3 regions of the Ligilactobacillus acidipiscis genome follow, and region 1 is predicted to be linked to each of the others. Evidence: predicted binding sites of a transcription regulator. Region 1 holds the regulator's gene; each other region holds the start of a gene.
What was found. The regulator Rex, encoded in region 1, represses fermentation and respiration genes when NADH is low (regulators of the CRP and FNR family bind a similar motif). The targets are predictions, from matches to a motif close to TTGTGAANTANTTCACAA.

Region 1 (4,857 bases):
ACAGTTGCTTTTTGCTTTAGCAGAACATTGTGAAAAAACCGCTGATTTTTTTATCACGGGATTATGCAGTCGATTTATCAATTCTTTACCCAATGATCTGCAAGAAATCTTTCACAGCAACGAACTGGTCAGTTGACTAATTAAAGACATTTATAGCTTGAGCTGACAGGCAAAGGCACTAAAAATTAACTTTCAACCTTTAGTTACTTAACTAAAGGTTGAAAGTTAAAGAATACTTGTGCTGCTTGTTGTATCACGGGTTTTTGTTAATAAAATAGACACAATTTACTCTGCGTCCTATAATTGAGTCGTCAAAAACTAATAAAGGAGAGTAATTTATGTCCACTTCCAGTATACAACAATCAACTCAAAATAAAACCACTTTAATGGCACGTTTTCACAAATTCTTGCAGGTGATCGATTTCGCCCAGGTATTACGTCAGTCCAATGCCTATCGTGTCCGTGGGATCAAACTGACCAAACTTGTCAGCTGGATCTTACTGACTTTGTTCCAACGTTTGACCTTGAACCGATCCGCAACTCCGACTGCTTTTTCGAAGAAAACGGTCCGCAACTTTTTAAATGACCGCCATATCAACTGGCAGCGGCTGGTCAGCTTGGCCGGACGGAACCAGATCGCGGAACTCAGTCCTTTTATCGACTTACGCCGAAAAGCGGCCTTGATCATTGATGACACTTTATTCAAACGAGCTCATTCAAAAAAGACTGAACTATTGGCGAATGTTTATGATCATGCTGCACCGCAAGGACAGCCGCGCTATGTCAAGGGTTTTCGCGGCTTGACGATCGGTTGGAGTGACGGCAATACTTTCCTGCCCCTGAATTTCGCTTTGATGTCATCAGACAAAGCTAAGAATCGGATCGGCCGTGAACCACAAACAACTGATCAGCGGACCTTAGCGGCCCAACGTTATGCTCAGGCTAAACGGCACATGAATGAAGTCGCCGTTGAATTAGTAGCTCAAGTTCTAAAAACCGGGGTCAAGGCCAGCTATGTCCTCTTTGACAGTTGGTACGCCTATCCCAAAGCTTTCAAGCAATTTCAAGAATTAGGTCTCGCTGCTGTTGGTCGGTTAAAAAACACTTCAAAAACTTATTTTAAATATCGCGGGCGCCGTTACAGTGTTCCAATGCTGTTTCAACGCTTTAAAGGTTCAAAATATCGGATCCATGATAACTATCTCTACAGTACGGTCGTTGAGACCGATAACGAGGACCACCTGCGCTTAAAAATAGTCTTTATCCAAAATCGCACGGACAAGGGACACTACATTGCTTTGGCAACTTCTAAACTTAGTCTGACACCGGAAGCGGTCATTCAATTATATGCCCGGAGATGGCAGATCGAGTGTGGTTTCAAGACTTTAAAACAATACCTGCAGTATGACCAGACCCAAACGCAAAGTTATGATGGCTTGTGCGGCCATGTGGCGCTGACATTTTTAGCTTACGATCTGTTGGCTATGATCCAGCGACAGGAGAACGATCCGAAAACCTTAGGCGGCATTTTCTATGCGGCCAATCAGTTTCTCGCGGACATCCCACTTTTACAAGCTGTAAAACAGTTGCTTTTTGCTTTAGCAGAACATTGTGAAAAAACCGCTGATTTTTTTATCACGGGATTATGCAGTCGATTTATCAATTCTTTACCCAATGATCTGCAAGAAATCTTTCACAGCAACGAACTGGTCAGTTGACTAATTAAAGACATTTATAGCTTGAGCTGACAGGCAAAGGCACTAAAAATTAACTTTCAACCTTTAGTTACTTAACTAAAAAATCGTAGGAGTTTACCAAGATCGGTAAATTCCTACGATTTTTTATCAATTAGTTCAACCATAAATAGTCTCACTTATCCATCCTGTTGATCAACATGATTTAAAAAATAGATCAAAGTTTGTAATTCGTTAGTCAAATCAACGTTTTGAATGCGAACTCCGTCTTGAACAGTCACACGCAAAGGTGTAAAGTTCAGGATACCCTTAACACCGGCAGACACAAGTTCGTCAGTAACGCGCTGTGCAACTGGAGATGGAACAGTCAATATCACAACTTCAATTTGCTGTTCAACTAATTGCTCCTTCATTTGACTCATAGGATAAATCGGTACACCACTCTGAATAGTTCCAGTGATCCTCTCATCAATATCAAAAGCGGCACTGATCCGTACATTGTTACTGCCATGGAAGTTATAATTCAACAATGCATGTCCTAAATTACCTACCCCGATCAAACCAACGTTAGTCAGCTTATCTTGATTCAATGTCTTTTTAAAGAAATCCAGCAGACTTTTAACGTCATACCCGTATCCCCGTTTACCCAATGCACCAAAATAAGAAAAATCACGTCTAATCGTTGCAGAATCAACTTTAACTGCTTCCGCTAATTCAGTTGAAGAAATTCTTTTCTTACCTGAATTAAATAAGATACCTAAATAGCGATAGTAAATCGGCAACCTTTTAGCCGTTGCTCTAGGTATTTTTGCATTCACCATTTTTAAGCCCCTTTCACAAATGCTCACTCAAATCATTTTACCATATTAAAATTCACAATAAAATAAAAAGTTCATTAGTTCACAACTTAATTGAAAAAATTTAAATTTAAGGCGATGTATTGCAGGATATGCTAAAATAGTTTAGTAGACTAAAAAATTAGGTAGGTGAAATTTTTATGCTTTTATTACAAGTCCAACAGGCAGCTCGTATTTTTGCTGGAGATCCACTTTTTCAAAATGTAAATTTGAATATCCAAGACAATTCACGGATCGCTCTTGTCGGACCAAATGGAGCTGGTAAATCTACCTTGATCAAAATGATCATCGGTGAAAATGAACCTGACGAAGGACAAATTGTTAGTCGTAAGGGACTAACGATCGGTTATTTAGCTCAAGATACCGGTTTAGAATCTGAAGACAATATTTATAATGAAATGTTAAAAGTCTTCGCAGGCTTGATTAAAATGGAACAGCAGATCCATGAGCTTGAAAATAAAATCGCCTCAAGTCAGGATCACGAATCAACTTCATATCACTCACTGCTAAAACAATATGACCAATTGATGCATGATTTTTCTGCACAAAACGGTTACGGTTATCAAGCAGAGATTCGTTCCGTGCTTCATGGCTTTAATTTTCAGGAAGAAGATTTTAATAAAAAGATCTCTTCATTATCAGGTGGTCAAAAGACACGCCTCGCGCTTGCCAGATTGCTCCTTGAAAAAAGAGATCTGCTGATTTTAGACGAACCGACTAACCATTTGGATATTGAGACCTTGCAATGGTTGGAAAGTTACTTCCAAAGTTATCCAGGAGCTTTGTTACTTGTTTCCCATGATCGCTATTTTCTTGACAAAATCGTCACGGAAGTCTGCGACATTAGTCACAAGCGTGCCAAGACATACCCAGGAAATTACACTTCATTTGTGAAGCAGAAAAAAGAAGATCAAAAACAAGCTTGGAAAGAATATGAAAAACAGCAAGTAGAGATTGATAAATTACAAGATTTTGTCAACAAAAACTTAGTCCGAGCAACGACAAGTAAACGAGCTCAAAGTCGGCAAAAGCAATTAGATAAAATGGACCGTATTCAGCGACCGGAAGGTGACGAAAAAGGACCGCATTTTTCTTTCACACCATCCTCCAAAAGCGGCTCAGTTGTCCTAACAGTTTCAGATGGATATATCGGCCATGATGAACAAACTATCTCTGGGCCAGTTAATTTTGAATTGCGTAAAAACAAAGTTTTAGCTGTTGTCGGTCAAAATGGGATCGGTAAGTCGACTTTATTGGAAAGTGTTATCGGGCAGATCCCTTTTATCTCTGGATCAGCCAAATTCGGTGCTAACGTTCAATACGGATATTATGATCAAGAGCAACAAGGACTCCATCCCCAAAAAACTGTTCTCAACGAAATTTGGGATGAGCATCCTACTACACCAGAAAAAGATATTCGTTCCCTTTTAGGCAGCTTTTTATTCAAGGGCGACGATGTAAAAAAAATCGTGCATAACTTGTCTGGTGGTGAGAAGGCGCGGCTACTTTTAACTAAATTGGCGATGCAACATGATAACCTCTTGATTTTAGATGAACCGACTAACCACTTGGATATCAACAGTAAAGAAGTCCTAGAAAAAGCGCTCCAAGACTTTACTGGAACAGTTCTCTTTGTTTCTCATGACCGTTACTTTATCAACCAAACTGCTGATGAGATCATTGAAATCTCTCCATCAGGCAGTACCTTATATTTGGGTGACTATGATTACTATATTGAGAAAAAAGAGGAGCAACGGTTAATTGCAGAACAAAAAGCTCAGGAAGCTGAGGACGAAAAACAACCAGCTTCCCCAAATACTTCATCTGCTAAGAGTAGCTACACGCAAAGTAAAGCCAAGGAAAAACAGCAACGCAAATTAAAACGTGAAGTTGCACAATTAGAAGAAAAAGTTGATAACTTAGACCAAGAAAAAACTAGGATAGAAAACAAAATGTCTCAACCGGATATCTTCAATGACCTGACTAAAATGCAAAAATTACAGCAAAAACTTACGTCAGTGAGTCAAGAGCTCAACGCAACTGAAGAACAATGGGAACAAAGCTCGGTTGAATTAGAAGAGTTTATGGCATAATTTGCGATTCCTCTTCATAAATCAAAAAAACAGCAGACATCTACTCGTAATTCGAATAGTTATCCGCTGTTTTTATTTACACTTTTTCACTGAGTAAGCTGTAATTTAAACTGAGAGCCACGGAAATTCAAGACCCGGCTCAGCGTTTAGTGTCATGCCAGCTCTATTTCCATGCTTGAAGCCAACATAACCAGCCGCACCGATCATGGCTGC
Region 2 (4,857 bases), 1.1 Mb from region 1:
TATGACAAATTTCATGCATTAACAGATATCGATTTAAAAATCTATCAAGGTGAAGTCGTGGTCATCGTTGGCCCCTCCGGCTCTGGAAAAAGCACCTTGATCAAAACAATCAACGGACTTGAAAGTATTCAATCCGGACAGCTCATCGTGAACGGTATCGATTTATCCGATAGAAAAGCTGATTTAAACGCCTTACGTCGTGATATCGGGATGGTTTTCCAACATTTTAATTTGTATGAAAACAAAACTGTTTTGGAAAATGTAATGTTAGCACCGCGGATCGTTCTCAAGAAAAACGAAACAGAGAATAAGGAAGCTGCAATGCAGTATTTGATCCAAGTTGGACTAACTTCAAAAACGGCAGCAAAACCGCGCGAGTTATCAGGTGGTCAAAAGCAAAGAGCAGCAATCGCACGCGCGTTAGCAATGGATCCAAAAGTTTTGTTATTTGATGAGCCAACTAGTGCCCTAGATCCCGAAATGATCGACGATGTTCTCAATACCATCAAAGAAATTGTTAGCTCTACTGATAAAACGATCGTTATAGTTACTCACGAGATGGATTTTGCACGCGAAGTAGCAGACCGCGTGATCTTTATCGATCAAGGAGAGATCATTGAAGATGATCCAGTTGAGAAGTTTTACACCGACCCCTCGCAACCGCGAGCCCAAAAATTCTTAAGCAAAGTCCTCATTCATAAATAATAAAGGATCTAGGACATAACTAGCTGTCCGATCATAAAGGGGCCGTCGATCTATCCCATTACATGGGTTAAATCGACGGCCCTTAAACATATTCCAAAAGATTGAAGCCTTACTGTAACAACGATTGCGTTATTCTGCAGTTTGTTTCCTAACCACCAAAAAGACCCTCATCCAATGTAGACGAGGATCAAAAAATAGATTTATATAGTCATTAAAATTGATCTTGCAAGAGTTGCTTGATCTCAGCTAAACTTGGTTGGCGTGGATTTACTGCCGTACACTGATCGTTATAAACTAAGTCTACCAATTTATCTAAAGAACCATTGAATTGTTCCTTTGTTACGCCGTTAGCAGACAATGTTGGTGTGACGCCAACTGCCTTCATTAATTGATCGATCTTATCGCATAATGCATCCACTAATTCTTGATCATTCTTACCTTTCAAGCCAAGATAACGTGCGATGTCAGCATAATCTTTTTGTGCACTATAAACTTCGTAACGTGGGAATGGTGTCCGTTTAACTTTGCCGCTAACACCGTTAAATTTAATTACGTGTTTCATTGCGATCGAAATAGCCAAACCATGCGGTAAACCAAATTCCCCACCAGTCTTATGAGCCAAGGAATGATTGATCCCTAAGAAAGCATTAGCAAAGGACATTCCGGCCAAAGCGGCTGCATAGTGCATGTTAACTCTGGATTTTTCGCCGCCTTTGGTTCTGTGTTCGATCCGATAATTATAGGAATCTTCCAGATTTTCAAAGACTAACTTGATAGCTTGTAGTGCCCAAGGACGTGTAAACTCTGAAGACATTACTGAAACATACGATTCCAAAGCATGAGATAAAGTATCTAAACCAGATAATGCAACTGTCCGTGCTGGAACTGTCAAAGCAAAACGCGGGTCGATAATTGATACTTCTGGAGTTAGTTCGTAGTCAGTCAATGGATACTTAACGTGTGTTTCATCATCTGTAATTACGGCATACGGAGTAACTTCTGAACCTGTCCCAGAGGTCGTTGGGATAGCAACCATCTTCGTATGTGTCTGATGCTTGAAGGTTACGATCCTCTTTCTGATATCCATAAATTTCTGTTGCAACTTGACAAACAAAGCACTGACCTTGCTGTAGTCATCTAAGAACCCTTCTTTATCGTAAGAATATTCATAGATATAACGGGCGATCTTTGCGGCATCAAGGGCTGAACCACCACCGATAGCGATGATCGTATCAGGTTTGAATTGATGCATTTGCTTAGCAATTTCAATTGTTTGGCTCAAGGTTGGGTCAGGATCAACTGTGCCGTAAAGAGAAGTCTTAACTCGGTTAGGTCTAATGTCTAACTGGGAATAAACTTTATCGACAAATCCGAACTGTACCATACCAGGATCTGCAACAATAAAGACTTTTTCTAGGCCGGGCATCTCTTGCAAGTAAGTGACTGAATCTTTTTCAAAGAAAATATCTTCTGGCAAACGAATCCATTGTGGACGGTTACGCCGTTTAGCGATTGTTTTAATATTCAACAGATCTTCTGTCGACAAGTTATGTGACAATGAATTATCCCCCCAGGAACCTGTTCCAAGCGTCAAACTAGCACGCATTGCGTCGGTATAAATATCTCCGATACCACCGAGTGCATCAGGTTGGTTCACTAAGATCCGAGAGACTTCAGTCCGGTTAGCAAATTCTTTAATGAATGGGTCAGCCTGTGTCCCAACTTGAATAGCTGCGTTATGGCCAGCACCTTGATAGTTAAGCAACTCACAAACAATTTCGACCCCTTCTTCTCTATCTTTTGCTCGGTAAACAGAGATCATTGGACATAATTTTTCAGAAGAAAGCTTTTCACCAATGTTCTTACGATCTAATTCGAACATCAAAACATCTTTATCATTAGGCATTTTAATTCCAGCGTGATCTGCAATCCAATGTGCTGATTTCCCAGCAATCTTCCCATTGACACCATGCTTTTCATTAAACACAAAATCTGCTAATTTTTGATAATCTTTTTTAGGAACCAAATAGGCACCACGATCTTGCATCTTTTGCAACCACTCTGCATAAATCGGAGCTTCAACGACTGCTGAATTTTCAGTGGCACAAATCATCCCATTATCAAAGCGCTTGGATAACAGTAGATCCTCGATCGCACGGTCGATCCTAGCAGTATGATCAACAAACACTGCACCATTCCCAGCACCAACACCAAGTGAAGGGTTCCCCGAGCTCAAAGCTGCATTGACCATACCAGGGCCGCCAGTTGCAAGGATCGTTGCAATATTTTGGTTTCTGATCAAACCAGTCGTGTTTTCAAGTGAAGGAGTTTCGATCCACTGAATAATGTTTTTTGGAGCACCAGCTTTAACGGCTGCCTCATAGACGATCTGTGCGGCATGAGCAGAACATTTTTGTGCTTGTGGATGAAATGAAAAGACGATCGCATTTCTAGTCTTCATTGCTAAAATAGCCTTAAACATAACCGTTGAAGTTGGGTTGGTTGTCGGCACGATCCCAGCGATAACACCTAAAGGAGCAGCAATTTTGATACTGCCACGAATCACATCATCTTCAATGATCCCAACGGTCTTATCATTCTTGATCGTGTGATAAACATTTTCTGTCGCAAAACGATTTTTAGTATCTTTGTCTTCAACCACACCGCGTTGAGTCTCATCAACAGCTTCGTGAGCTAAAGCTAGCGAGTTTTCTGAACCTGCTAAAGCCATAGCGGCTACTATTTTATCGACTTCTTCTTGTGTAAAAGAACTATATTCTTCTTCGGCTTTCACAGCTTTACTAACTAATTTTCCCGTATACTCGTTAGCTTTTTCTTGTGCATCAAGTGAATTTCCGGTGACTTTGCTTTGACTCTTTTCTGCCGTTTTCATAATTAATATCCTCCAACATGAAGTTATTTTTTGTATTTGTTGTGAATTATTTCACTTGTTATAATATATCATTTCTGGAAATTTTTCAAGCTGTTTGTGCAATGTTTTTCAAACTATTTTTTGAAAACGCTTAACTTTTTATGCTCTTTTAAAGCTTGATTTAAAAGGATAAGTCTCTTCAAAACACCGTCATAACTGCATTTAAATATATTAATGCAACTAGATTTCAGCTTATGCTTTGCTGTGGAATTTTTTTAAAAAAGAATAATTAATTTTTATTATGTTAACGTTTTCACAAAAATTAAGTTAAAAAAGACACTAACATTATTACCAATACTTCGAGTTATTTTGCTATAAAAATTGATTGGTTCAAAATAGTTTGATACTAATATCATATTTATGTCTGGATCTTTCTTTTCAAATATCAAGAATGTGCTATATTATTAGTTGTAAACGCTATCACGTATTTTTTATGTATTTTTCTTATTTTTCAGCTGTCAAAAATAAAACTTCGGGCTTGTTTCAGACAACAACAAAGTGATCGATTGCTGAAAATGCTTATATTATCCCTTTTCTAACACTTAGTCGTAAGAGGAGGTCTTTTTTTTGAAGTATTGTAAACTTGTTCATTCCGCTATCATTGGTCTGTCACTATTACTTTTCTCTGGTTTTACTTATCCACATCATTCGATCCATAACAACCATCGCCTAGACCCTACCATTCCAGTAAATATCACTGGCGGTCAGGTCAGCGGCACTTATTCACAACACCACGATGTTGCAATCTACAAAGGGATCCCATATGCAAAGTCTCCAACTGGAACCTTACGTTGGCAGGACCCGCAAAATGTTGAACCATGGCAAGGCGTTCTTAAGGCCAATAATTGGGGGAAAAGTCCGATTCAAAATGATCCGGCTCCATTTGAAGAATGGTCCCAAGAATTCGTCAATGCTGACACTGGCTTATCCGAAGATGCGCTTAACCTAAATATCTGGGCAAAAACCGACCGCAACAAGCACAAACCTGTCATAGTTTATGTTTATGGCGGTGGCTTTAACTCCGGTGGTTCATCATGCCCAGTCTATGATGGCGAAAACATCGCTAAACAGGGTGCGATCTTTGTCAGTTTCAATTACAGAGTTGGCACTATGGGCTTTCTTGCTCACCCTGAACTAACAAAAGAAGCAAAGAATGGTACATCAGGTAACTACGATTTAATGGATCAGGTCAAAGCCTTACAGTAGGTCAAACAAAATAT
Region 3 (4,857 bases), 760 kb from region 1:
CCGGTAATGATCAACGGCGTGACGACTTCTTTCGAATTAGTGATCTCGACACCTGTCAAATTAGCTATCACAACGAATAACGAAAAAATAACAGTCAACCATAGTTGTGTTTTTAAAGTTCTTTTTTCTAATAATCCCCTGAAAAAACGGGTATTTACTAACAGAAATGCCAACACCATGATGATGCCTAGCCTTTCTGCCAGCAATATCAGCAGGTTAAACATTTTCTTACCTCCAAGTACTATACTTTTCCAATTATATTATCGCATTAATACTTTTGAAAGCATCGTTAACACAGCTCAATTGCAAAATTTGCCAGCCTAACAACAAAAATTACCTAGTAAAAAAATAAACGCCCCCTTTTCTCATATAATGAAAAGAGACCGTTTATCTTATTGATCAAAAGTATTACTTATTGTTCTTCTTCAACTTGATTCTTGATGCTGGTATTATTCAAGAAAATATTTAAAATAACTGCCGTAAAACTACCAACAACCATCCCATTACCAAGGATCGTTTGTAATTCGGCCGGTAAAAATTGGAACAAAGCAGGTTGGGTCGTAACACCCAGTCCCAATCCAATCGAAACCGCCATGATCAGCAGGTTTTTATTATTCATTTCAATAGCAGCTAACATCTTGATCCCCTGAGCACCAACCATGCCAAACATTACTAACATTGCCCCGCCTAAAACGGAACTGGGGATCAAAGTGGCGATCGCACCAAACTTGGGGATCAATCCCAAAACTAACAAGAGTCCAGCTGAATAATAAACGGGACGTAATTTCTTGATACCAGAAAGTTGTACGATCCCCACGTTTTGAGAAAAAGTCGAATACGGGAAGGTATTAAAAATTCCGCCTAAAATTGCTGCTAAGCCCTCAGAACGATACCCACGCTTCATATCATCTGTGCTTAACTTTTGACCGGTGACATCAGCCAAAGCATAATAAACTCCCGTCGATTCGATCATACAAGTTAAAGCTGCTAATATCATTGTAGCGATCGAAGACCACTCAAATTTTGGAATGCCAAAATAAAAGGGGATCGGCAATTGGAACCAGTTGGCAGCACTAACTGGTGCAAAACCAACTGTGCCTAAAACAATAGCCAGTATCGTCCCTGCCAAGATGCCGACTAAAATTGAAATTTGTTTGAAAAAACCGCGGCCCCAAATATTGATCACAATAATAATCAAAGCAGTCGTAAAACCTAGGACCAAATTCACTGGAGCACCAAAGCTTTTAGCTGAAGCGTTGCCCCCTCCCAAATTTTGAAAAGCAACAGGGATCAATGTGAAACCGATCAATGTGATCAAAGAACCTGTAACTACCGGCGGAAAAAAGCGCCGTAATTTTGCAAATGGACCAGAGATCAACATTATAAAAATACCAGCAGCAATAATACCGCCATACATGTATGACCAGCCAAAATTATTACCAATATTTTGCAAAGGAGCTACATACTCGACCGCACAGCCTAACACAACAGGCATTGCTATCCCAGTCCAAGGGTCCTCTTCAACTGTAATAATGTTGCGATACCGCACATGAAAATGTCCATCGAGACCAAATATGTCATCTGTTGTGTACTAAAATGTAGTGCCCCACCGACCAACAATGGGACCAAAATATCTCCTGAGTACATTGCCAGCAAATGTTGCAGCCCCAAAATCAAATTCTTGGTGATCGATTTATCTGTATTTTCCACGCTTCCGTCTCCTTGTTCGATATTTACTAATTGATGTATAAATTTTATCACTACACAGCACAATTAACAACGCAAATCTGAAGTTTAAACAGTAATTTCTTTTTAATGTACGCTTTTTGTTGAAAGGGTTTTATTAAACATTGCGACCAACTACGTTTATAATATAATGTGAAAGATTTCACTGTGTCACAATTACAGAAAAGAGGCGTTTCAAATGACGCAGTCAAAAAATATCAACGTTAATTTTGCTAGAATTCCAACAACTATGCGCGCTTGGAAGGTTATGAATCAAGGCCCAATAGATTCTGACCCCAGTCCTTTACAACTTGTCACTACAGACGTTTTACCCCCTCATACGGGAGAAATCTTAGTTAGGGTATTAACTTGCGGTGTTTGTCGTACCGATCTGCATGTCACTGAAGGAGACCTTTTGGAACACAAAAAACATGTTACTCCTGGTCATGAGATCATCGGTGAAGTGTGTGCTTGCGGTCCAGAAACAGGTCGTTTCCAACTTGGTCAAAGGGTGGGGATCCCTTGGCTCAGACATACCTGTGGCAAATGTAATTTTTGTCGTTCGGGTCATGAAAACCTTTGCCCAAACTCAAAATATACTGGTTGGGACCACGATGGCGGATATGCTGAATACACCACAGTTGATGAGGCTTTTGCCTATAAAATTCCTGATTCATTTGAATCGACAACCGCAGCCCCCTTATTATGTGCAGGTATCATTGGCTACCATGCTTATGTCAAAGCAAATGTTCCTGCTGGTGGAACTTTAGGATTATACGGATTTGGCGGTTCAGCTCATATTATCGCAGAATTAGCATTAAAACAGGGAATTAAAGTCCATGTTTTGACTCGCGGAGAAAACGCACAAAAGTTGGCCCTTAAGCTTGGCGCCAGCTCAGCTGCGGGGGCTTACGATCAGCCTCCCAAACAATTAGACTCAGCGATCATTTTTGCTCCAGCTGGCGCGATCATCCCTAAAGCCTTAGAGGGATTGAAATCTGGGGGAACGTTAGCCTTAGCCGGGATCCATATGACTGATGTTCCACCATTAAATTACCAGCAACATCTTTTCCATGAAAAAATGATCACGAGTGTGGAAAGCAACACCAGGAAAAATGGCGAAGAGTTTCTCCGGCTCGCAAGTCGATTGAAAATTCATCCTGAAACAAGGCAATATTCTCTAAAACAGGCGCGAGAAGCCTTACGTTATTTGGCAATCGGTGATGTTAAAGGCGCTGGAGTCCTCAAAATAGCCGCAGACTAACTTCAAAAACACATTAAACTAAAGGTTGGCGCGAACCGTAATTTTTCGGTTCTATACTTTTTCCTGTTGATAGCTTACTTAACATGGTAATCTATTAGCAGGATTTTTTTGTGCAAAATAAAAAAGGCCCATAAGCCTCGCACCTAAAAAATCCACCCACTACAGCATCATTTTTAAAGGACGTGAAAACTTATGGACCCTGTAGATAATAATATAAAATTTGCGCTCAGTATTAAAGACCCAAATGTGGTTTTTTACAAATATAACTATCAAGTGATTAAAGCTAAGCGCGCAAAAGTATATATAGCCACGGTTAAGTTCGACCAGAAACATTGCGCTAACTGTGGCTTTTGCGAGCTAATTCATAATGGACACTACGTATCACGCGTGACCTATCTGGCAGCGAATGCGAGTGAACCAGTTTATTTAGAACTCCATAAAGAACGCGTCATTTGTCGTAATTGTAAAGCGTCGTTTATGGCTACTTCTGATGTGGTAGACAAGTACTGTTGTATCTCCCGAGCCACGCGTCAGAAAGTGTTTATGAGTCTACAAGACGACCGCACTCAAGCTAGCATTGCGATCGATGCCGGCATATCAGCTAGCACTGTCTGTCGTTACTTAGACAACTATGATGACTTATTTCGCAGAAATCTTAACTATCTACCGGTTCATCTCGCCATGGATGAATTTAGAGGAATTGGTGGTCGGCTCCATTTCATCTGTATTAATGGCGCTGGTGAGCACGAAATTCAACAAATTCTGCCAGACCGATTCAAGCAAAGTATTACTGATTATTTTAAACAATTTCCAGCAAGTGTTCGAGCACGTGTCAAAACAGTTACCGTAGATCTAAATAGTTACTATCAAGACATTGCCAAGGCAATGTTTCCGCAGGCAAAAATTGTGATCGACCGCTTTCACATCGTTGCAATGATGACTCGAGCTTTTAATCAAACTCGGGTGCAAACCATGAAAAAGTACAATAAAAGATCCTATGAATATCGCACGTTAAAGTTCGCCTGGCGGCTTTATTTGAAGTATGCCGGAAATCTAGATGAGGAACATGTCTTTTATGACCGACACCTGCGAAAACAACTCACACAACTAGAACGTGTAGAACAAGGACTGACAATTAACGAAGAACTTAAAGCATCGTACGAGTCGATGCAAAGCATCATGGAAAACCTTAAGAATCAAGACAAAGACAAGCTTGTGGAAGATCTATATACAAATCAAAATATAAGTCCCTACATGAAAGCAGTGTTTCAAACGTTCAAAAAGAACTTAGTGGTTGTACTCAACGCCAGTGAATCGGACTATACGAATGGCCCAGTCGAAGGCATGAATCGAATGATTAAACAAATTCAACGCACAGCATTTGGATTCCGTAATTACCATCATATGATTTCACGTATTAAGTTACGGCAAATGAGAACAAAACCAATGAAAAAAACAGAGTTGAAAGTCGCATGACTTTCAACTCTGTAAAAGGGGTCTAAACTTTTTAGTGTTGATGAGCGTTCATCAGCACTATTTTTGTACAAAAAAGGACATCATTTGTCCTCATATGCTACGATTAAAGCGATAAAACCAAATCAAAGCGAGGTATAAATGATGTCCCAAACTGATTCTATCCTAAATTTACTCAATATCCAAGACCCAAATATCAAAATTTCAGCTTGTACTGATTTTTCACAGGCCGGAGTTCACGAAAAACTGCTTTCAGCTACGCTGACTTACCCCGTCGAACGCTGTGTTAATTGTGGTTCCACGAATCTTGTTCAGAATGGGACCCGCCTGACCAAGATGAAACTGCCCAGCCTAGGTGAACAACCGCTCCGCATGAACCTGCGCAAACAGCGTTA

Region 2: adhE (bifunctional acetaldehyde-CoA/alcohol dehydrogenase) is a predicted target of Rex. The motif match lies at 3,638-3,655, and genes of this name have one in related genera.
Region 3: BQ5903_RS00585 (zinc-dependent alcohol dehydrogenase family protein) is a predicted target of Rex. The motif match lies at 1,877-1,894, and genes of this name have one in related genera.

What each region holds. Positions count from the first base shown of each region.
Region 1 covers NZ_LT630287.1:894,270-899,126, reverse strand. Annotated here, with positions in the region: gene BQ5903_RS04040 (IS4 family transposase) at 1-136, shown strand, start outside; gene BQ5903_RS04035 (IS4 family transposase) at 339-1,718, shown strand; gene BQ5903_RS04030 (redox-sensing transcriptional repressor Rex) at 1,874-2,515, opposite strand; gene BQ5903_RS04025 (ABC-F family ATP-binding cassette domain-containing protein) at 2,692-4,644, shown strand; gene tsaD (tRNA (adenosine(37)-N6)-threonylcarbamoyltransferase complex transferase subunit TsaD) at 4,750-4,857, opposite strand, start outside.
Region 2 covers NZ_LT630287.1:2,430,169-2,435,025, forward strand. Annotated here, with positions in the region: gene BQ5903_RS11285 (amino acid ABC transporter ATP-binding protein) at 1-705, shown strand, start outside; gene adhE (bifunctional acetaldehyde-CoA/alcohol dehydrogenase) at 917-3,598, opposite strand; partial or broken gene BQ5903_RS12345 (carboxylesterase/lipase family protein) at 4,205-4,857, shown strand, end outside.
Region 3 covers NZ_LT630287.1:131,898-136,754, reverse strand. Annotated here, with positions in the region: gene BQ5903_RS00595 (LytS/YhcK type 5TM receptor domain-containing protein) at 1-224, opposite strand, end outside; partial or broken gene BQ5903_RS00590 (nucleobase:cation symporter-2 family protein) at 413-1,710, opposite strand; gene BQ5903_RS00585 (zinc-dependent alcohol dehydrogenase family protein) at 1,925-2,989, shown strand; gene BQ5903_RS00580 (ISL3 family transposase) at 3,182-4,465, shown strand; gene BQ5903_RS00575 (ISL3 family transposase) at 4,604-4,857, shown strand, end outside.